Regions from separate parts of the Micromonospora sp. WMMC250 genome, predicted to be linked through region 1. Evidence: riboswitches for the same ligand, from Rfam matches in the RefSeq annotation. Region 1 holds a riboswitch; each other region holds the start of a gene.

Region 1 (7,588 bases):
TCGCCGGTGGGGACCTGGCCATCGGCGGCGGCGACATCACGGTGACCCCCGCCGGGAGCGTGCACGCCAACTCCGGTGTGCCCGTCTCGGTGCCGCTGGCATCCGTCACCGGCGGCGCCGCCGACGGTTACCGGGCCACCATCGACTGGGGTGACGGCACGCCGGTCACCGAGGGCACCCTGACGCTCAGCTCGCGGGCCGTCTACAGCGTCGGTGGATCGCACACCTACGCCACGCCGGGCTACCACCAGGCCAGCGTCACGGTGACCGACGGCGAGAGCCAGAGTTCCGCGACGGTCGGCGTCGAGGTGGCGTACGCCCCGACGTCCGGCCTCACCGCCGCCTTCGACACCGTCTGCGTCGGTGACGAAGGGGTCCTCGCGGCCGACTGCGACGCCAAGTCGTGGGCGTACTCGCGGGCCGCCCTGACGGCGGGCGGCGCGGTCCAGGGCCAGCGGCAGCAGGTCCCCGGAACGGCACTGCAGTTCACCCTGCCGGTGATCCCGCCCGGGCAGCCGGACAACGCCACCGGCAACGGCGCGACTGTCGTTCTCGACCTGCCGGCCGACGCCCGGTCCGTCTCGTTCATCGGCGCCGGAACGCAGGGCAACCAGAGCACCACCGGCACCGCGACGTTCAGCGACGGCACCACGGCCGGCATCCCGATCCAGTTCAGCGACTGGACGCTGGGCGGCAACGCCAACGGCACCCCGTCCTACGGCAACATCATCGTCGCCAAGACGGCGTACCGGCTGCACGGCACCAGCCGGGACGGTGCCCAGCCGTTCCTGTTCGCCACCGCGCCGTACCAGATCCCGGCGGGCAAGACGCTGGTGTCGGTGACCCTGCCGACGCAGACCGGCGACCCCCGCTCGGCGGGCCGGATCCACGTGTTCGCCGTCGCCAACGACGGCACGCCGGCCCCCGCGCTGACCACCGACGCCCCGAAGGACCAGACGGCGACCGCCGGGCAGGCCCTCACGGCGAACCTCGGTTCGGTGACCGGCGGCGTTCCCGGTACGACGGGCTACCGCGCCCGCGTCCAGTGGGGTGACGGCACGGCCCCGCAGGACGTCACGGTCGACGCGTCCGGTGCCATGACCGGGCAGCACACCTACTCCCGCGAGGGCACCTACACGGTGCACGTCACCGCGTGGGACACGCTGTCCAGCAGCACCAAGGCGTTCACCGTCACCGTCGCGAGGGGTGGATCGCAGCCGGTGATCGCGCTCTCCTCGGCGGGCAGCGTCGCGACCGGCGGCGCGATCACCGTTGACGGCAGTGGGTTCGCCGCCGGCGAGCAGGTGACCGTCAACGTCGGCACCGACCCGGCCCGGAGCACGAAGGTCGCGGCCTCGGCGAAGGGAACCGTACGAGTCTCGGTTCCGACGTCCGAGGGCGCGCAGCCCGGTCGGTACGCGGTCACCGCGACCGGCGCGTCCTCCCGTACGCCGGCCACGGCCACCGTCCAGGTGACCGAGCAGGCGCAGGCGCGGACCTACCAGCCGAGGGTGGCGCTGTTGACGGTCTCGGGGCCGCGCGCGACGGCGATCACCGTCGACGGTTCCGGGTTCGTGCCGAACGAGGTGGTCACGATCGCCTTCGGCAACGGCGTCGCGGTCACCACAGTGCGCGCGAACGGTGACGGTGTCATCGCGGGCGCGACGGTGAGCGTTCCGGGAGGGGCGAAGCCCGGGGCGACAAGCGTCACGCTGACCGGCGGGACGTCGGCCACGAAGGTGTCCCGACCGTTCACCGTCACCGGCTAGGACGGAGTCGACGTGTTGGGCGGGCCGGGAAGACGGCCCGCCCAACACGGGCGGAACTGACCGCCGCAGCGCCGTACCGTCGACCGCGATGGCGGCACACGTGCTGCTCGCGTCCGATCAGCGAGGTGGCAGCAGTGCGTCGACCAGCTCGCGCAGCGGCCCGACCAGGTCCTGTTCGGTGGCGGCGCTCAGCGGCTCCAACCGGATCGACGACGACCGCAGCACCGCGACGCCGATGCCGGCGGCGAGGGCCATCTGGGCGCGGAGAAGGATCTCCTCGCTGCCTGGTTCGCCGGGACGCCATCCCCGGGCCGCCGCCAGTTGTTGGCTGGCCCGGCTGAGGACACCGAGGCGGATCTCGTCGGCTCCCGCGTCGCCGGACGAGCGCAACAGCAGGGTGAGCTGGCTGGACAGCCCCGCCGTGCCGAGGTCGGCGATGTGCCGGGCGATGGCTTCCGGGACCCGTTCGGCCGGCGTCTGACCGGCCGTCCGGTGCAGCTCGTCGCCCGCTGCCCGCAGACACGCCTCGAACAGACCCTCCTTCGACGAGAAGTAGCGGCTGATGAGAGCGACGTTGACCCCCGCGTCGTCGGCGATGTCCCGCACGGTCGTCGCCGCGTAGCCGTCGCGGGCGAAGCGCTGCCGAGCCGCGTCGAGCAGGAGCTGCCGGGTTTCGGTCGCATCCCGGCGACGGCGCGGGGCAGGTTCGCCAGGTGTGGCGGGGGAGACGGGTGGTTCGGCTGTCACGACGCGTCCTTTCTCGCTCTCGGTGGCGGTGCGACCGACGCAATGTAAACATATGTTGACTTGCGCCCCCAAGCAAGGTCGCCAACCCCCTCCGGGGTGACGTAAACGACTGTTGACATGGCCCCGCGGCTGCGGATACTGGTAAGTCAGCAAACGTTTACATCTAGTTTCGGGAATCTCATGACCCACACCATCGAGGAGTCGACCCGCGTCGGCCCCGCGTCCAGCCCCGCCCCGCGCGCCAACAGCACCCTCCTGGTGCTGTACCTGTCGCTGGGTGGCCTGGCGTTCGCGGTGCTGCAGTCGCTGGTGGCGCCCGCGCTGTCGACCATCGGGAGGGACCTGGGCGTCTCCACCGGGGACATCAGTTGGGTGCTCACGGCGTACCTGTTGGCCGCCTCGGTACTGACACCCATCCTCGGCCGTCTCGGTGACATGGTCGGCAAGCGCCGGGTCCTCATCGGCGTCCTCGCCGCCCTCGCCGCCGGCACCCTGCTCGCCGCCCTGGCCCCCAACCTGACCGTGCTGATCGTCGCGCGGGCGCTTCAGGGCGCCGCCGGAGCGATCCTGCCCCTGTCGATCGGCATCGTGCGCGACGAACTGCCCCGCGAGAAGGTCGGCGTCACCGTCGGCCTGCTGTCGGCGATCTTCGGAGTCGGCGCCGGCGTCGGCATCGTGGCGGCGGGCCCGATCGTGGAGCACCTGTCCTGGCACTGGCTCTTCTGGTTGCCGCTGGTCCTTGTCGTCGTCGCGCTGCTCGGGGCCATCTTCGGGATGCCCGAGTCGCGGGTGCGTACGCCCGGACGGCTCGACATGCTCGGCGCCGCCATCCTGTCGGTGTCGCTGGTCTCGCTGCTGCTGGCCGTCAGCAAGGGACAGTCCTGGGGTTGGGGGGAACCGAAGACCATCGGCCTGTTCCTGCTCGGCGTGGTCGCGCTGGTCGTGTTCGTCCTGGTCGAGCTGCGGGTGAGCGAGCCGCTCATCGACATGCGTCTCATGAGGATTCGCGGCGTCTGGGCCACCGACCTCGTCGCCCTGATCCTCGGATTCGCGATGTTCGGAACCTTCGTGCTCGTGCCGACCCTGCTCCAACTTCCTGCGGTCACCGGCTACGGATTCGGCAAGACCGTGTCCCAGGCCGGCCTGTTCCTGCTTCCCACCGTCCTCATGATGGTGATCTTTGGGCCGCTCGCCGGTCTGCTGGACCGTCGCTTCGGTCCCAAGGTCCCGATGTTCCTCGGCGCGGTCCTCGTCGTCGTAGCGTTCGTGCTGCCGGCACTCGCCCACGGCGCGACCTGGCAGGTGCTGCTCTCCGGAGTGCTCACCGGCGCCGGCATCGGCCTCGCGTTCGCGGCGATGTCCAACGCCATCATCGAGAGCGTTCCGGCCGGGCAGACCGGCGAGGCGAGCGGCGTCAACACCATCGCGCGAACCATCGGCAGCAGCATCGGCGCCGCGGTCGTCGCGGCCGTCATCACGTCGCACAGCACCCCGCAGGGTCTGCCCACCGACACGGCCTTCACCGCCGGCTTCTGGGTCTGCGCGGGCGTCGCCGTGCTGGCCGTCTTCGCGGCACTCGCACTGCCGTCGGCGCGTCGCCGTCACCAGCAGGCCGTCGACGCGGGTGTCGACGACCTCCCACCCGAGCCCGTCGAGGTGCACCTGCCGCACCGGCGGCGCTGAGACGCGACACAGGGACGACTCAGGCCGTGACCACCAACTGTGGCGGTCACGGCCTGAGCCGTCAGGGCGATCTCAATCCACCCGAGGCGCGCCCAGCCGAAGGTGCCACCGCGCCCCACGGCCGGTGAGCCGGACGATCGCCAACGGCTCCACGTCCACCTGCCGGTACGTCGCCAACGGCAGGTCCAGGGCGTGCACGACAGCGATCCGGATCACCAGCGGGTGTGCGATCGCGGTGATCCGCCGGTCGGCGTCTCGTTGCCCGTCCAGCCAGGCACCGACCCGGTCCCGGACCGCGGCGACGGACTCACCGCCGTGCGGTGCGGAATCCGGTTCGGACATCCACTCGTGCAGCGCCTGCGGCTGCTCGATGGCGATCTCCTCGACCGACCGTCCGGTCCAGTCGCCGTAGTCGCAGTCCGCCAACGACGCCTCGACGGTGGGCCGCAGACCGAGTGCGTCGGCGGTATCGGTAGCCGCCGCGGCGGGACTGGACACGCAGGCGTCCCGGACGCCCAGGTGCCCACGCCGGGCCTGGGCCAGGGCGAGGGCGGCACGCAGGCCGCCCTCGTCCAGGCCGTCGCTCGGTCCGCCGAAGCGGGCCTGACGCAGGGCGATGGTGTGCGCGTGGGCGACCAGCCGGAGGCTGGTGGCGGTCACGTGCCAGGAAGCGCGGCGGCGGCCCGGCGACGACGGTCGTGGTGCATCAGGGCCGCGAACAGCAGGCCGATCCCGGTCCAGAGCACCACCTGGGTGCCGAGGGAGGCCAGCCGGAAGTCCCACAACAGCGTCGCGGGGAAGTCGGCGGGGACTTCCTGGAACGACGGAAGCACCACATAGGAGACCACGGTGACCAGCAGGAATCCGCCGACGGCAGCGGCGACGCGCTGCCACAGCGGTGCCTGCGCGCCGACCGATCGGTAGCCCAGCGAGCCCGCCCACACAGCCACCAGACCGAGCACCACCATCAGCAGGTAGGTGACGGTGCGTTGGTTGATGGTGGCCGGGTCGCCGACCGCCGGCGGGTTCGCCGGATACTTGAGGAACGGCACGACCACGGCGCCGAGCAGCGCCGCGCCGGCCAGTAGCAGGCCCGACCGTCCGTCGTCGTAGGTCCGCCGTCGGCGCGCCAGCAGGACGTACGCCGTGGCCAGCAGGCCACCCATCGCGGCACCGAACAGGCCGGTGGCCAGGAACAGGCCGCCGCGCTGGCCATTGCGGCTGACCAGGGCATCCTCGTGGTCGTGCGCACCGGCGGCCGGCTCGGCATGCGCCGACGCCGCCTCCTCGATCGCGATGGCCGCCTCGACGTGCGGCTCGCCCGCCACATAGGCGAACGTCCCGGCGAGCAGACCGGCGATCAGGCCGGCGAGCAGACCGCGGACGAGGACGGTGACGAACGGGGGAGCGGTGGTGGCCGTCAGTGGCACGGAACACCCAGCAGGTGCCGGCCGTCGTGCATCAGCTCGTGCAGGTACATGCCACTGCGCGACACCGCGCCCTGGTCGAAGGCGACGAGGTAGGCCAGCAACGCCAGAGCGGCGACGGTCATCAACACCGTCCACAGCAGACGCGTGGTGCCAGCGGGATTCACCAACGGCTGGCTGGACGTGGAACTGGACATGTGATCACGAACCTTCCCGGGGATGACGCGTCCCCATCGCAAGGCTGCGGACGACCGAGCGTCCTGGCTCGCGGCCCCTCTTGAGGTGGGGGAACCGCTCACAGTGGCGCGACCGCGCCGGAATCACACCGGCTTCCCTCGCGTCGCCGCAGATAGTGGGTCGACGGTATCGGTGCCGCCTCAGGCGGTCAACCCGGTCCCCGGGCAGCGACCCGCGGCTCGCCGACGTGCGGGTGGCGGCGCATCGTCACTTCGGCCAGTCGACGGTGTTCACCCGGCCGGAGTGCTGGGGAGTTCCGGCTGGTACGCGCGTTCTGCGGCCTGCGACCGGTCTGTTACCGCTAACATGGTCATCCTGCCAGAGCGGTCGACGGCACCGGGCCGAGCCGGAGGTCCGACCAGTGGCGGAACGGGGTGGGTGGACGTGAGCGCGCCGGGTCGGGTCCGATGACGACCGGTGCGGCCGTGCGGCAGTCGGGGATCGTCGACGCGCACCATCACCTCTGGGTTCGCGCCCGACACCCGCAACCCTGGATCGACCCGCACACCATGGCCGCGATCGACGACGACTTCACCCCGGTCGATCTCGGCCCGGCTACCCGGGTCGCCGGAGTCACCCAGACCGTCGTCGTGCAATCCGTCGCCGCCCGGTCGGAGACGCCGGAGCTGTTGGGGATCGCGGCCGACGACCCTCTCATCGCCGGAGTCGTCGGGTGGGTCGACCTCACCGCCGACGATGTCGTCGAGCGCCTGGAGCGACTTCGGGCGGCGCGGGGCGGCGAGCGGCTCGTCGGTATCCGTCATCTGGTCCAGTCCGAGCCCGACCCGGCGTATCTCGACCGCTCCGACGTGCGGAGGGGCATCGCCGCGGTCGGTGCTGCCGGCCTCGCCTTCGACCTGCTCGTACGCCACCATCAGTTGCCGGCGGCCACCCGGCTCGTCCGTGACCTGCAGCAGGTCCGGTTCGTCCTGGACCACCTCGGCAAGCCACCGCTCGGGAGCGGCGGCCTCGGCGACTGGCCCCGGGACCTGCGGACGCTCGCCGCCGCACCCAACACGACGGCGAAGCTCTCCGGCCTGGTGACCGAGGTGAGCGGCAGCTCCTGGACGGTGGCGGACCTGCGGCCGGCCGTCGAGCACGCACTGGACGTGTTCGGGCCGGACCGGTTGATGTTCGGCTCGGACTGGCCGGTGTGTCTGCTCGCCACCTCGTACACCCGTTGGGTCAGGGTCCTCGGCGACCTGCTGGATCCGCTGACCGACGACGAGCGCGCGGCGATCTGGCGACAGACGGCCAGCCGGGAGTACCGGCTCGCGGCGTCGTGACCCGCCGGGAGTTCGGCGGAGAAAGAGGTGCCCGCAACCGCCGCCGGGCATAGCATGTTATCGATAACATGCTCGCGATGGTCCGCCGGATCGAGCCGGTGGGCCACCCTAGGGTGCGGGGTGCGCATGGTCGTCGGGGCCGGACCTGCCGATCCCGTGTGGACTCGTGCCGGTCCAGTGTCCCGTGACCGACCGTCGCCAGAAGCCGCCGCGTCGCTCGACCGCACTTGTGCCGATTTGATCAGACGTATGTGCGGGGCGGCTCGGGTAACGATGTCAAAACATGGTTGTAAGACCTTGGCAATCCACGGGGGTGCATGGCATGGTAACGGCTGATCAAGGGAAACATCTGACCTATCGTGACGGTGCGGCAGGTCGACGCCAAGTTCTCTCCTCCGCGGGGAGGCTCGGTCGCTCATAGGTGCTCGGCGCGACGGCG
Region 2 (7,588 bases), 750 kb from region 1:
CTGCGCCCGCACGGTGGGCACCTTCGCCGGGTCGAGGGCCTGCACGGTGGCGTACTCGTCGAGCAGTTGTTCCAGTTTGGCCAGGTCGCCGTAGGTTTCGGCACGGGCCATCGGCGGCACCAGATGGTCGATGACAACGGCGTGTGCCCGCCGCTTGGCCTGGGTGCCCTCGCCCGGGTCGTTGACGATGAACGGGTAGACCAGCGGCAGGTCACCGAGGACCGTGTCGGGCGCGCAGTCGGCGGCCAGACCGAGACCCTTGCCGGGCAACCACTCCAGGGTGCCGTGCTTGCCCAGGTGCACCACGGCGTCCGCGCCGAAGCCGCCGTCGGCGGCCGGCGTGGCCAACCAGCGGTACGCGGCCAGGTAGTGATGGCTGGGCGGCAGGTCCGGGTCGTGGTAGATGGCGATCGGGTTCTCCCCGAAGCCGCGCGGCGGCTGGATCAGCAGCACCACGTTGCCGAAGCGCAGGCCGGCGAGCACGATGTCCCCGCCCTCGGTGTACAGCTCGCCGGGCGGCTCACCCCAGTGCTCCCGCATCCGATCGCGCAGCTCGGCGGGAACCTGGTCGAACCACCGCCGGTACGTGTCCCCCGGTATCCGGGCCTCGGCGGCGGCCAACTGCTCCGGGGTGAGCCACTCCACGTCGTGCCCACCGGCGGCGATCAGCGCGTGGATCAACGCGTCCCCGTCGGCGGGGGGCGGCGCGTCGCCCAGGTCGTAGCCGTCCTCGGCCAGCGCGGCCAGCAACCGGACCGCCGAGACCGGGGTGTCCAGCCCGACGGCGTTGCCGACCCGGGAGTGCTTGGTGGGGTACGAGCTGAGCACCACGGCCACCCGCTTGTCCGGGTTGGGAAGGTACCGCAGCCGGGCGTGGCGCACCGCGATCCCGGCGACCCGGGCGGCCCGCTCGGAATCGGCGGCGTAGACCGAGAGCCCGTCGGAGTCGATCTGCTTGAACGAGAACGGCACGGTGATGATCCGGCCGTCGAACTCCGGGATGGCCACCTGCATCGCGGCGTCCAACGGGGACAGTCCGGCGTCGCTGTCGGCCCACTGCTTGCGGGTGCTGGTCAGGCAGAGCGCCTGGATGATCGGCACGTCCAGGGCGGCCAGGGCGCCGACGTCCCAGGCGTCCTCGTCGCCACCGCCGGAGGCGTCCGCGGCGACCGCGCCGCCCGCCGCGAGGACGGTGACCAGCAGGGCGTCGCAGCGGGCGAAGAGCCCGAGCGGGCCGGACCCCGTGGTCAGCCCTCGCAACGAGCCGCAGAAGATCGGCAGCGGGTTGCCGCCGGCCTCGCGGACCGCGTCGGCGAGCACGTCGACGAAGCCGGTGTTACCGGCGAGGGCGTGCGCCCGGTAGAAGACGATCCCGACGGTGGGCTGCTCCGGATTCGTGGGGTACTCACGGTGCACGCCGTACGCCGGGGTGGGTGTGGGCGGGTCGAACCCCTCGCCGGTGAGCAGCACCGTGTCGGAGAGGAACCGGGCCAGCTGCCCCAGGTTGTCCGGCCCGCCCTCGACCAGGTAGGCGAGCGCCTGGCTGACGACCCCGGACGGCACCGTGGAGATGGCCATCAGCTCCGCGTCGGGCAGCGCCTCACCGCCGAGCACGACAGTCGGCACGCCGGTGGCGAGCACCGCCGCCAGGCCGTCCGGCCAGGCCTGTCGGCCGCCGAGCAGGCGTACGACGACGAGGTTCACGCCGTCGAGCAGGGCGGGCACCTCGTCGGCGGCGACCCGGGCGGGGTTGGCCAGCCGGTAGTCGGCGCCGCTGGCGCGGGCGGCCAGCAGGTCGGTGTCAGCGGTGGACAGTAGCAGGATGCGCACGGCGGGCTCCGGGGAGTGACGCCCCGGCCACCACGAGGGTGACCGCGACGATGCGGGTGGGTGCGGCGTCAGCCGGTACGACGGCGGGGCGGACGACTCGCGGGCGCGAGCGGCGGGGCCGGTCGGCGGCGGGCGGCGCTCAGCTCAGCGGAGCGTGACCGGTCGCGGGGGCGGTGAATCGCCCACCGTGCGAGCCATGACGAAGTTCGTCGATGAATGAGACGCCGTGCGTCATCGGGTCCTCCTCGGGTGTCCACGCCCTGGGGTACGTCCCGACGGCCGAAGTATCCTGGCTTCCGGATCGACGCTCTCCCCCGGCCTTCCAACCGCAGACACACGGCCGTGGCGCACGAGGGGGGATCACTCCCCGGTGACAGTGGCGGGACCGCGTCGGAATCGCACCGACTTCCTTCACTGCCGTCAGGCCGCGAATGCTGCCACACCCCTGCGCTGCGGGTCAACGCCGCTCCGACCCGGCCCGACGGCCGTCATCCATCGAACTTCAGCGATTACCGTGACGGCGGATGCGCGCTGTCGCAATGCCCCGGATGAATGCCCCGGGCCCTTTGCTCTGCATACCTATCCGCACCGGACACGGACCGTCACCGGTGCCTCCAGGTATGCAGAGCAAAGGATGGCCGGACCTACTCTGGCCTGCGCCGATCGCCCGTCGGAACGGTGCCGCGCGGCACCGTCACCCACGATCGGCGCACGCCGCAGCAACGTCCGCGATCAATTCCGGAGGTCGATCACCATGGTCGCCCCGCAGCTCCACCACCTGGCCGGCCATGTCTGGATCTGTCCGGGCGATCCCGACCCGGAGGCCGTCCAGGCCGGCGTCGCCGTCGTGGTCGACGAGCGCGGCGATGTGATGATCGACGCCGGGCAGAGCCCCGCGCACGCCCGCGAGATCCAGATCGCGCTCGCCGCCGCCGGGCTACCGCAACCACGCTGGCTCATCTCCACCCGCACCCGTCCACTACCTGGACGAGCAGGTGCGCGCCGAACAGGCCCGGTCAGCCGTCGAGGACGCCTGAGCAGGCGAGCCTCACCGGGCGTGGCGTTCCGGGTGGGCGCGGTTCCACACCCGCATCCGTTCCGGGTAGCCGGTGCGGGCGGCCTCGTACAGCGGCACCGCGTGCTTGCGGGCGATGGTCCCCGCCGCCCGGGGCGTACCGGTGCGCCGGCGGATCCACTCACCGTCGTGGGCGATCGCCACCACGGTGGTGTCCGTCGCCGTGGTCTCCGGCTCCAGGTAGAACTCCACACCCCGGCGGCTGGCGACGAACGCCTCCAACGCCGCGAGGTCCTCGCGGGTCGCCTCCCGGTCCAGCTTCGTCGGGGTCGCCTCGGCACCCCGTGCCCGGCGATTGAACCAGCTCATGACCAGCCCCTCTCCTCGACACCTCTCCCAGTGCACCACCGAATCCTGGCAATACGCTGCACGCCGGGTGGGAGCAACCTGACCCGCGCCGGGTGGAACCCGCGACGCGTGGGCGGTGTCATGAGTGTGATCCGAACGGAGGCCTCCCCTGGACGACGACACTCTCGTCACCCGCGCTCGGGCCGGTGACCTGGAGGCGTACGACCTCCTGGTCGCCCGGCACACCGCGTCCGCGTACCGGACGGCGGTGCTGCTCGGCGCCGGTTCGGACTCCGAGGACGTCACGCAGGAGGCGTTCGTGAAGGCGTACCGCAAGCTGTCCCGTTACCGGGGCGACTCGTCCTTCCGCTCGTGGTTGCTCGCGATCGTCGCCAACGAGACCCGCAACCTGCACCGGTCCCGGGGCCGGCGGGACGGGCTCGTCCTGCGGGCGGCGGCGGCCGACCCGACGTCGGAGATCGCCGAGGACGGGGCGGTCGGCGCGGTCCTCGCCGGGGAGCGCCGGGATGCGCTGGTCGGGGCCCTGCGGCAACTGCCGGTGCGGGACCGCGAGGTGATCGTCTGTCGGTACTTCCTCGATCTCACCGAGGAGGAGACGGTGGCGGCACTGGGCTGGCCCCGGGGGACGGTGAAGTCGCGCACCTCCCGGGCGCTGGCGAAACTCCGCGGCCTCCTCGACCGGGAGGAGGTCCGGCATGGGTGACCTCGAACGGGAGTTGCGCGACCTGTCCGCCTGGCTGGAGACACCCGAGCCGCCCGACGTGACCGCCCGTGTCCGCGTACGACTCGACAGGCCCGTGCGCCGGTGGCGTCCGCTCGCCGCGGCGGCGCTGGTCGCCCTCTTGGTCGCGTTGGTGCCGCCGACGCGGGCCGCCGTCGCGGACGCCGTCGCCGGGCTGCTTCGCTTCGCCGGTGTCAGCATCGCCACCTCGTCCGCCCCGACGCCGGCCGCCGGCACCCCGTCGCCGTTTCCCGCGCAGCGGACCGTCGCCCTGGACGAGGCGCAGCGGGCGGTGCGGTTCCCGATCCGGCTACCGGCGTCGTTGGGTCCTCCCGAGCAGGTGCTGGTCGCCGATCCCGACCCTTCGGGTGTCTGCCGGGTGGCGACGCTGCTCTACGGCGGGGGCGCGCTGCGCATCGACGCGTTCGACGGTCGCCTCAACCTGGCCTTCCACAAGGAGGTCACCCCGCCGGGGGCGGAGTGGACACAGGTCGGCGGTGACTTCGCGGTCTGGGTCGACCGACCACACGTGTTGTCGTACGTGGACCGGGCGGGCGAGGTCCGCGAGGAGACCGCTCGACTGGCCGCCTCGACGCTGATCTGGCGGGACGCCGACGTGAGTTACCGGCTCGAAGGGTCCCTCAGCAAGGCCGACGCGCTCGAGATCGCTCGCTCACTGCGCTAACGCCGGGAACTCCTCGACCCCCAGCACGCGCAGCAGCTCAAGCTTTTCCCGGGCCTCGGCGTCGGCCGGCGTCAGCACCAGCAGCTGCTGGCCGAGGTCGGGGGTGACCAGGGTTTCGCAGTCCATCGTGACGCGGCCCACGCGCGGGTGCAGGAACGTCTTGCGGTCGGCCCGGCGCACCGCCACCTCGTGCTCGGCCCACAGCCGCCGGAAGTCGTCGCTCGCAGACCGCAACCGTTCGATCAGGCCGGTCACGGCCGGGTCGCCGGCCCTCCGGCCGGCCACCGCGCGCAGGTCCGCGACCTGCTGGCGGGCGTGCCGTTGCCACTCCTCGGGGCCGTGGAGGTCGCGGATGGCCGGGTCGGTGAAGTAGCGGTAGGCGACGTAGCGGCGGTCACCGGTCAGCCCGGTGTGGTCGCCGGTGAGCAGGATCGACATGCGGTTCTGCGCCAGGACCTCGCCGAGGTCGGACAGGACCATGGCGGGGGTGTCGCCCACCAGGTCGAGCAGGCGGACCAGGCCGGCCCGGGCCAGGCGCGCGATGCCGTCGGCGGGCGGCGGCTGGTGGCCGGCCAGGTGGAACAGATGGCTTCGCTCGTCGTCGGTCAGACGCAGGGCCCGGGCCAGGGCGCCCAGCAGCTGGGTCGACGGCTGACTGCTGCGGCCCTGCTCAAGGCGGACGACGTAGTCGACGGACATGCCGGCGATCATGGCGACCTCCTCGCGGCGCAGGCCGGCGGTGCGGCGGCGAGGGCCGTCGACGATGCCGACCTCGGCGGGGCGGATGGCCTCGCGCCGGCGCCGCAGGAAGTCGGCGAGCTGCTCACGCTGCATGCGTCCATGCTCCCTCGGGACTGGGCACCGAGCCAGGGAGTGGCGCTCCCACGATAAGCGCTCCGCTGCCGGCGGGCCGGAAAGCGGCGCATGGTGGAGCCGAGATCGACCGATGAGGGAGAGTTTCGATGCAGACACGCACTCTGGGCAACACGGGTCCCACGGTTTCCGCGGTAGGGCTGGGGGCGATGAGCATGTCGGGCGCGTACGGTCCGGCCGATCGCGAGGAGAGCATCGCCACGGTACGGGCCGCACTGGACGCGGGGGTCACGGTGGTCGACACCGGTGACTTCTACGGCATGGGGCACAACGAGCTGCTGCTGTCGGAGGCGTTGCGGGGACGTGACCGGGACAGCTATCTGCTGAGTGTGAAGTTCGGGCAGCAGGTGGGGCCGGGCATGCGGTTCGCCGGTCAGGACTCCCGCCCGGCTTCGGTGCGGAACTTCCTGGGCTACTCACTGACGCGGCTCGGCGTCGACCACGTGGACATCTACCGGCCGGCCCGGCTCGACCGGTCGGTGCCGATCGAGGACACGATCGGTGCGATCAAGGAGATGATCGACGCCGGTTACGTACGGTATGTGGGGCTTTCCGAGGTTGACGCGGAGACCGTCCGGCGGGCGCACGCCGTACATCCGGTTGCTGATCTTCAGATTGAGTATTCGCTGCTGTCGCGGGCGGTCGAGGCCGACGTGCTGCCCACGCTGCGGGAGCTGGGCATCGGGCTGACCGCGTACGGGGTGCTGGGCCGTGGCCTGCTCTCGGGGAACTGGGTGCCGGGGCGCGCGGACGATCCGCGTAACCACAGTCCCCGCTTCTCCGCCGGGAACGCGTCGCACAACCTCGCCCTGGTCGAGGCGTTGCGCAGGGTCGCTGACGCGAAGGGGTGCACGGTGGCGCAGTTGGCGATCGCGTGGGTGGCGGCGCAGCACCCGTCCATCGTTGCGTTGGTCGGTGCGCGCACCCGGCAGCGGCTGACCGAGGCGTTGCCGGCGTTGGACGTGAACCTGTCGGCCGATGATCTCGAAGAGATCGAGGCGGCCGTGCCGAAGGGCGCCGCGCGCGGTGACCGTTACCCGGCGGCGTTCATGTCGAGCCTCGGCGTCGGCAACTAGTGCCTCGTCGGGCACGGGTGGCGCACCACCGGGCCACGACGACGCAGTAGGAACCCCGGGGGCCCGGGCGGTGTCGGAAAGACGTGACGAGTCGTCGACGGATACCGGAAGGGTCGAGATGGTTTCCTGGGGCAGATTGACGCTGGCATCCTCGATGGTCCTGCTGACGGGGTGCACCACCACGACCAGCGGCGCGGCGCCGACGGCGGGTGCGGCCACCACCGCCAGCACCCCGACTGCCTGCGCGGCGCGGGTCGAGACGGGGTCGCTGCCGGACTGGGCGGACGCCGGGTTCAGCGGGGACGCCCGCGTCCCGCACGTCTTCGGCGCGAAGGGCGACATCGTGGCGGTGCTGTTCGCCCACCCGCTGCGGCAGCACCGCGAGGACGGGTCGAACAACAAGATCCTGTGGGTGGCCCAGGCCTCCACGACCTCGCCCGACCCCGCCGCGCCCGCGACGCTGGTGATCACCGCGACGCTGGACGGCACCGACACCACCGTCACCCGGGAGGTCGCCGGCGGTCCAGGTCCGTCGATCATCGACCTGCCCCAGGCTGGTTGCTGGCGTCTGGACCTGCGCTGGTCCGGGCACACCGACACGATGGACCTGGTCTACGCGCCCTGAGCCCACGGCCCGCCCTCGACGCCCCAGTGGTCCGCCCACGGACGGCTATGCTCGAGGCATCGGCACCGATCCGGCCATCACCGGGGAGCCTCCGGAAGAACGGGCACGTCAACGCCCCAGTAGAACCGGACGTCGCGGCACGTCACGTCGCGAAATCGAGCGGCGCCCGCACCACCGGGGCGCAAGCGGGGTGGTACCGCGGAGTCCTGGCCATACGCCTGACGCTTCGTCCCCGCGTGGGCAGTGAGCTGATGCCCGCGTGAGCGGACGTGGAGTGTAGGGAGAACGTCGGTGCCGGACGGTCCGTCGAAGTCGCCATTCGTGCCACTGCCCACCAGGATCGACCTTAGCGGGATGGACCGTGCGGTCATCGGGTGGTGGCAGACCAACGACG
Region 3 (7,588 bases), 1.4 Mb from region 1:
CCGTGCCGACCTTCCGCTTGGCGGCGTCGGTGAGAACGATGGTGGTGAACGTGGGATCGAGCCGAGACATGAACTCGAGCACGATCTCCGTCGGTGCGCTGGTCAGCATCGACTGCTGCACCGGGGTGGCCGCCCGCAGCGAGTTGTGGGCAAAGGCCGGGCCGGCCGCGACGAGCAGTGCGACGAGGACGGCGAGCGCCGCCGCGCCGAGTCGGACGGCGGTGCGGCCCAGCGGCGGTACGGGCATGTGGAGGCTCCGGTTCATCCGAGCACCTGCTCGCCGATCCACCCGCCCGCTTGGCAGCCGGGTGGGATGGCGAAGACGGCGGAGCCGATCGGGGTGGTCCACTCGTTGAGCAGGTCCCGCTCGGCCAGCCGGCGTTGGATCGGCAGGAACTGTCGGGCGACGTCCGCCTGGTAGGAAGTGAAGACCAACCCGCTGTCGGCGTGGCCCTCGGCGGTCGGCACCCCGTCGTAGTTGTAGGGCCGGCGCAGGATCTTCAGCCGGTCGTCCGTCACGTGCGCGCGGGTCAGGTGGGAGAAGTCGGGGATGACGGTGAGCCCGTCCGGGCCGGCGGCAGCGAAGTCGGGCTCGTCGTGTTCGGCGGTGCCGGTGAGCGGGGCGCCGGTGTCGAGCCGCCGGCCGACGGCGAGTTCCCGGTCGGTGCGGCCGAGCAGGTCCCAGGTCTCCATGTTCATGCTGATCCGGCGTACGACAAGAGTGGTGCTGTCGCGCAGCCACGCGGGCCCGTCGGGCACCCAGACGGCGGAGTCCATCGGCACCCCGGGTCGGGGGTTGGCGGTGCCGTCGAGCTGACCGAACAGGTTGCGTTGGGTGTGGCCGCCCGGTTCGACGCCGGGGCTGCGCCGGAAACCCTGCTGCACCCACCGGACGGTGGCGAACGGCCGGCTGTCCTTGACCAGCACCCGTTGGGCGTGGGCGACGCTGATCGGGTCGTCCGCGCAGATCTGGAGCAGCAGGTCTCCGCCGGTCCAGGCCGGCTGGAGCCGGTCGACGCGGAACGGCGGCAGGTCGGCGACCGAGGCGGGCCGCCGGTCGTCGACGCCCGCCGCCCGGTACAGGGCGGGCCCGAAGCCGAAGGTCACTGTCAGCCGGGCGGGCAGGAGCCCCAGTTCGGCCTCGGTGTCGGCCAGCGCCGGCTTGCCCTGGGTGAGGCGGGCGGCGTCGTCGGTGAGCAGCCGCAGCATCCGGCCCAGCGCGGCCCGGTCGGTGCCGGCCCGCAGCGTGAACGCCACGAATGCCGCGTGCGCCTGCGGTTCGGTGGTCACGCCGGCCTGCCGGGCGCCGTGGAACGGCTCGACCAGAGCGCCGATGCTCGCCACCGGCGTGGTGTCGGCGGCGGCCGGTGACTGCCCGCTGTCGGTGCGGGTCGCGGCGATGGCCGCCCCGCCGGCGAGGGCTCCGCCGGCGGCCAGTGCCCCGCCGGTGAGCAGGCCACGCCTGCTCACCGGCCGGGCGGGTGGCGTGTCGGTCACGATGCCGGGCTCATGCTCATCTCCGGCGTGGCGCTCGTGCCGGGCATCGGCTGGCCGTGCCCGGGGGCGTAGCTCTCCTGCGCGCCGGTGAACGGCTTGGCCACGGCCGTGAACTGCTGGGTCCTGCCGTCGGCGAACGTCAGGGTGAACGTCAACTCGTCGCCGGCCTGCACCGGCTTGGCGAGGTTCATCAGCATCAGGTGGTCACCGCCGGGCTCCAGCGCGTGCGTGCTCTTCGCCTTGATCACGACGCCGCCCTGCTTGGCCTGCATGACCATCGTGCCGTCCTTCATGGTCATCTCGTGCAGCTCCATCGGCGACACCGAGGTCGCGGCGCCGGTCACCGTGACATCGCTGTCGCCGTCGTTGACCAGGGTCCCGAACGCCGCCGTCATCCCCTTGTCGGCGGCCTTCACCCACGGGTCACGAATGCCGAGCACCCCGGCGTCCGGGTTGGCCGAGGACGACGCGGACGGACCCGCCTGCCCGGTCGACGGAGAGTCGGACGATCCGCATCCGGCGGCGCCCACCGCCAGGATCGCGGCGGCGATGACGGCGGCCGAGCGGCGGCGCGGACCGAGCGGGCTGGTGCTGAGCATGTGTTCTTCCTCCGATGGTTGCTGCTGGCTGGATGGTCGGCCGCAGCTGGGAGAAAGTTCCAGGCTCAGGGCACGTTGATCGTGTACTCGGCGGTGTGCACCTTTCCGTCCACCTGGAAGTCGAAGAAGGCCCGGTACCGGCCCGAGCTGGGCGCGGTCAGCCAGAACTGGACAGTGCCGTCGACCAGCTCCGGCTCAGGGTGGACGTGCACATAGCCGAGATCGCCCTCGCGGACGACCACCAGGTGCCCGTACGCGCCCAGGTAACGCTCCAACTGCGCGGGCCCGGCCGCGTCGGTGCGCTGGACCTGGAACTGCATCGGCGCCGTCACCCCCACCGTCGGGGTGCCGCTCATCGACACCGCGTACGGCCCGGCCGTCGCCTGTGCCTGCCCCGGGGGCAGCGCGGCCGGGGTGTGCGCCCCCGGCACCGTGTGGTCGACGCCCAGCACGAGAGGCACCTGCGCGCCGTTGGCAGCGGTCACGGAGAAGTCGGCGTAGACGCGGTAACCACCGGGTTGGGCCAGCGTGAGGGGGACGCTCCAGGTGCCGTCGGGGGCCATCGTCGGGTGTACGTGCTGGTAGCCGGTCAGGTCGCGGCCCACCACGATCATGTGCAACGGCTTGTCGTGGACGACCGCGAAGCGGGTCGCCGGCTGCCGGTCGGTCCCGACGATCCGGAAGCGGTAGTCGGCGCGTACCCCGGCGGGTTGGGACCGCTCCAGCGGTTGCAGGGTGTACCCACCGGCGCTGACCGTCGTCCCGGTCGCCAACGTCTCGCCCGTCGCGCCGTCACCCCGGTGCGTGTGCGGACCGGTCCCCGCCGGGTGTTGGTGCCCGTCGGTCGCGGACCCCGCCGACCCCGAGGCCGGCGGACCGCCGGCCGGCTGCCGGGCGGTGTTCGACGGGCTCTGGTCGCCGGCGCCGATGCGGGCCAGCCCGAACCCGGCCAGCAGGGCGACCACCAGCCCGCCGACGAGCAGCGCCAGGTGGCCGTTGCTGAGCCGAGACCCGGGTGCCATCCCCGCGAGGTCCGTGCCGGTCCGGGAGCCGGCCTCGACTGTCGACTCGCCGTCGGTGCTGGCGGGGACCTTCGCCTTCTGGTCGGTGGCGGAGGGGGTCTTCGCCTCCTGATCGATGGTGGCGATGGCCTTCGTCTCCTGGTCGGCGGGCGTCGGGTCGACGGCGACGCCCGTGCGGGCCGTGACGACCGCGTCGCCCGTCCGCGCCGCCGGCACGGTGGCCGGTCGCCGCTTACCTCCCGTGGGCTTCGTGCCGACACCGCTCACCGCGGCGGCCGTCCTGCCGGCGGAGGACTTGGCAGCGGTCGTCTTTCCGGCGGCGGCCCTGGCTGGGCTGGTCTTGCCGGCGGAGGGCCGGTTCGAGGTACGTGCACCGCCGGCGCGTCGACCGGAGGCCGCCGGCGAGGTACGGCCCCGGCCGGTGGGTTTGGCGGTGGACGCCGTCCGGCGACGCCACACGACGAATCCGGCCGCCGCCACGAGTGCCGCGATCGCCGCCGCCCAGCCGGCCCAGGCCAGTCCTCCGGAATCGCTCTCCTCGCCCGGCCCGGTCGGCGGGGCCGCCGCAGCGTCGGACGGCGGGGTCACCGGCTGGGCCGAGGTGGTCGGCACCGCCGACGCCTGCCCGGACGACCCGTGCTGCTCGGTGGCGGCCACCAGCGCCGGGTCCGGCTGCGTCGTCGGTGGGCTCCACCCCTTGGGTGCCGCCGTCACCGGCCCGTTGTAGCGGAACGTCAGCGTGCCCCGCACGGTGTCGCCGTCCGAGGCGACCGACAGGTAGCTCACCGAATACTGGCCCTTGGCCGGCAGGTGGGTGACCGCCACCGTCGCGGGGAACCCGGTCGTGTACTCCCGTGGCTCGAACTGCCCGTTGACCAGGAAGTACTCCCGTACCGGCTTGTCCAGCGGCTTCGGCTCCCCGTACGACCAGCTGTTGTCGACCCGGATGCCGCCGGGGGCGGTGACGGTGAAGAACGCGTTGGGCGCGGCCTTCTCGGTGAAGAAGAGCTGCACCGCCGTCAACGGCTCACTCACGGTGGCCCCACCCGCTGGCGTGGACATGGCGAGAGTGCCGTGAGCCGAGGCGGGTTGGGCGGACGCGAGGAGAGCGACCGCCGAGGCGAGGAGGAGCGCGAGGACACCCGAGAGCACCCGCCCCGGAGTCTGAGGGAGACGACGCATCTGAATATCCTTACCGGAGTGAGGCTTTTTTCAAGAGCTGGCGATCTTTTTCCTCACATAGCAAAAGCCGACGACGGGCGCAGCGGTCCCCACACTGTGCCCCCGGTACCGGGACTTCCCTGGCCAGCTATGCTGCGGGCGGCGCTGGTTCGCCCCGTCGTGACCGTCGGGGCGTCGTAAGAGGGAACCCGGTGAAAGTCCGGGACTGCCCCGCAGCGGTGAGTGGGAACGAACGCCGTCATCAGCACTGGGCCGTCGGCCTGGGAAGCGACGGCCGGTAGGAGACCGGCATGACCGGTCAGGCCCGCAAGTCCGAAGACCTGCCTGCGCTGCGTACACGACCGTGTGCGCCGCCGTCGGCCTCGCGGGTGGGCTGAGCGGGTGACGCGCCGTCCGTCGGCGCGTCCTCGTCGGGGTGTCCGCGTACCGGTGGTGTGGTTTCCCGAGGGACGGACTACCGCTGTGCACGACACCGCCACGATCGCCGGCCGAGCGCCGTCGGCGTCGCACCTGACCCTGTCGCAGATCATGGACCAGCACCACACCAACCTGATGGGCACGGTGCACGGCGGCCGGATCCTCAACCTCATCGACTCGGTGGCCGGGGTCGTCGCCGCCCGGCACTCCGACGGGCCGGCGGTCACGGCCGCGATCGACGAGACCGCGTTCCTGCGCGCGGTGCGGGTCGGCGACGTGGTGCACGTCGACGCCCGGATCACCTGGGCCGGACGCAGCTCGATGGAGGTCGCGGTCAAGGTCACCGCCGACCGGTGGGACCGGGCCGTTCCGCCCACCGACGTGGCCACCGCCCACCTGGTCATGGTCGCCATCGACGACGACGGCCAGCCGAGGATGGTACCGCCGTTGCTACCCGAGACCGACGGGGACCGGAGGCGCTACCGGGAGGCGGAGATCCGCCGCGAGCACCGGTTGGCGTTGCGGCGGGCGCTGCTCGACGGCGCCGACGAGGGCTGAGGGGCGGCTCTGGGCCGTCCGTCGCCACGTTCGGCGGCTCTCGCCGAATCGTCGTCCTGGCCGTCACCCCGGATGTCACCCGGGCGGCACCCCCAGTTGGATAGCGTCCACGTGATGTCTCGATCACGGAGGGTGTGAATCGTCATGCGTGCAGCGGTGCTGCGGGAGTTCGACAGTCCGCTGACGATCGAGGAGATCGATCAGCCCACACCCGGGGCGGGGCAGGTGCTGGTGCGGATCGTCGCCAGCGGGGTCAATCCACTCGACACGAAGATCCAGGCCGGACAGGCCGCGCACGCGCGGGTCCAGCCGCCCGCGGTGCTCGGATTGGACCTTGCCGGGGTCGTCGCCGCTGTCGGCGCGGAGGTGACCGACTTCGCGCCGGGAGACGAGGTGTACGGGCTGTGCGGGGGAGTGGGTGGGCTACCGGGTTCGCTGGCCGAGTACGCCGCCGTGGACGCCCGGTTACTGGCCCGCAAGCCCGGCGGCCTCTCGATGCGCGAGGCCGCCGCGTTGCCACTGGCGGCGATCACCTCCTGGGAGGGGCTTGTCGACCGCGCCGGGGTCCGCCCCGGGCAGAAGGTGCTGGTGCACGGCGGTGCCGGCGGTGTCGGTCACGTGGGCCTGCAACTCGCCCAGGCGAAGGGTGCCGAGGTGTACGCGACCGGCGGGCCGGCGAGCGTACGGGTGATCGAGAGCCTGGGCGCCGTGCCCATCGACTACACCTCGACGAGCGTGGAGGAGTACGTCGAGAGGCACACCGGTGGCGAGGGGTTCGACATCGTCGTCGACAACGTCGGTGGCGCGACGCTCGACGCGTCGTTCGCGGCGGTACGCACCTATCACGGACACGTGGTCAGCGCGCTCGGCTGGGGCACCCACTCGCTCGCCCCGCTGTCGTTCCGTGGTGCGACCTACTCCGGCGTGTTCACCCTGCTGCCGATGCTCACCGGCCGGGGCCGCGACCACCACGGCGACATCCTGCGGGAAATCGCGACGTTGGCCGATGCCGGCGCGCTGCGCCCGCGACTGGACCGGCGTCGGTTCACGCTCGACACCATCATGGACGCCCACCGTGTGGTCGCCGACGGCATTGCCGAGGGCAAGGTCGTGGTGGACATCGCCGACTGACCGGCCGGTACGTCAGGTCCGCGCCGGCACCCCGCTGTCCAGGTCGACGATCCGGTCGGCCCAGCGGTCCATCAGGGTCTGGTCGTGGCTGATGACCAGGACACCGGCCCGCTGGGTCCGCTGGTAGTCGCTGATGACGGCGGCGACGTGCGCCTGGGTCGAGGCGTCCAGCATCGCCGTGGCCTCGTCGCAGAGCAGGTAGTCCGGCCGGTGTACGAGGGCCCGGGCGAGGCAGGCACGTTGCAACTGCCCGTCGGACACCGCGTGTGGCCGTCGGCCCCGCAGGTCGGCGGTGAGGCCGACGAGGTCGGCGAGTTCGGCCACCCGTTCCCGGACCGTCGCCTCGGGCGTTCGGACGGCACGGAGCGGTTCGGCGATCAGGTCGTCCAGGCTCAGCCGGGGATCGGCGGCGGCGCGCGGGCTCTGGAACAGGACGGCGACGCGGGTCCGCCTGTCGACCGGCACGGCGTACCGCACTCCGTGCACCGGCCTGCCGTCGATGCTGACCTGGCCGTGGTCCGGGCGGTGCAGGAGGGCCAGGACCCGGACCAGTGTCGACTTGCCGCAGCCGGACGGGCCGCGCAGCCCGACCGTCTCGTTTCGACCGACCCGCACCGTGACGCCGTCGAGCACGACCTGACGGCCGTACCCGACGGTGACCTCGTCGGCGAGCAGGTTCTGTTCGCTGGTCACGTGACGGCTCCGGTGCGGATCGGGTGGTGGCAGGCGACAGTGCCGTCGCCGGCGATCGGCGTCGGCGGTGGCTGGCTGGCGCAGGTGTCGGTGCGGTGCGGGCAGCGGGGCGCGAACGCGCAACCCGGAGGCAGCGCGGTGAGCATCGGCGGGTCGCCCGGCACCGGCCGGAAGGCGCGGTCCGGCAGGGCGTCGAGGAGCGCCGCGGCGTACGGGTGGGTGGGCGCGGCGAAGAGACTGTCGGCGTCGGTGTGTTCCACGATGCGGCTGGCGTACATGACGGCGACGGTGTCGGCGACCCGTTGCGCGGCGGCCAGGTCGTGCGTGATGAGGACGACGGCCGAGCCGTTGTCGCACCGGCGGCGCAGCAGGTCGAGGGTGTGGTCCACCAGCGGCCGGTCGAGGCCGGTGGTGGGCTCGTCGGCGATGAGCAGCGACGGGTCCGGTGCCAGCGCGAGCGCGCTGACCAGCCGCTGGGCCATGCCGCCG

The links. A riboswitch is a leader RNA that binds a small molecule or an ion and turns the genes downstream of it on or off. The one in region 1 is predicted to bind cobalamin.
Region 2: it holds a riboswitch for cobalamin, as region 1 does, so the genes downstream of both, cobN (cobaltochelatase subunit CobN) here and O3438_RS02935 (CbtB domain-containing protein) in region 1, are expected to answer to the same signal.
Region 3: it holds a riboswitch for cobalamin, as region 1 does, so the genes downstream of both, O3438_RS09200 (acyl-CoA thioesterase) here and O3438_RS02935 (CbtB domain-containing protein) in region 1, are expected to answer to the same signal.

What each region holds. Positions count from the first base shown of each region.
Region 1 covers NZ_JAPZBJ010000002.1:776,629-784,216, forward strand. The annotation lists gene O3438_RS02910 (GH92 family glycosyl hydrolase) at 1-1,769, shown strand, start outside; gene O3438_RS02915 (TetR/AcrR family transcriptional regulator) at 1,887-2,516, opposite strand; gene O3438_RS02920 (MFS transporter) at 2,697-4,199, shown strand; gene O3438_RS02925 (histidine phosphatase family protein) at 4,272-4,859, opposite strand; gene O3438_RS02930 (CbtA family protein) at 4,856-5,629, opposite strand; gene O3438_RS02935 (CbtB domain-containing protein) at 5,620-5,823, opposite strand; cobalamin riboswitch at 5,859-6,003, opposite strand; gene O3438_RS02940 (amidohydrolase family protein) at 6,271-7,149, shown strand.
Region 2 covers NZ_JAPZBJ010000002.1:1,527,640-1,535,227, forward strand. The annotation lists gene cobN (cobaltochelatase subunit CobN) at 1-1,830, opposite strand, end outside; cobalamin riboswitch at 2,091-2,267, opposite strand; gene O3438_RS06600 (hypothetical protein) at 2,879-3,214, opposite strand; gene O3438_RS06605 (RNA polymerase sigma factor) at 3,462-3,917, shown strand; gene O3438_RS06610 (hypothetical protein) at 3,910-4,620, shown strand; gene O3438_RS06615 (helix-turn-helix transcriptional regulator) at 4,609-5,454, opposite strand; gene O3438_RS06620 (aldo/keto reductase) at 5,583-6,569, shown strand; gene O3438_RS06625 (hypothetical protein) at 6,724-7,194, shown strand; gene ileS (isoleucine--tRNA ligase) at 7,516-7,588, shown strand, end outside.
Region 3 covers NZ_JAPZBJ010000002.1:2,131,727-2,139,314, reverse strand. The annotation lists gene O3438_RS09220 (copper resistance CopC family protein) at 1-265, opposite strand, end outside; gene O3438_RS09215 (Dyp-type peroxidase) at 262-1,470, opposite strand; gene O3438_RS09210 (copper chaperone PCu(A)C) at 1,494-2,096, opposite strand; gene O3438_RS09205 (copper resistance CopC family protein) at 2,162-4,300, opposite strand; cobalamin riboswitch at 4,429-4,642, shown strand; gene O3438_RS09200 (acyl-CoA thioesterase) at 4,829-5,275, shown strand; gene O3438_RS09195 (zinc-dependent alcohol dehydrogenase family protein) at 5,420-6,406, shown strand; gene O3438_RS09190 (ABC transporter ATP-binding protein) at 6,419-7,099, opposite strand; gene O3438_RS09185 (ABC transporter ATP-binding protein) at 7,096-7,588, opposite strand, start outside.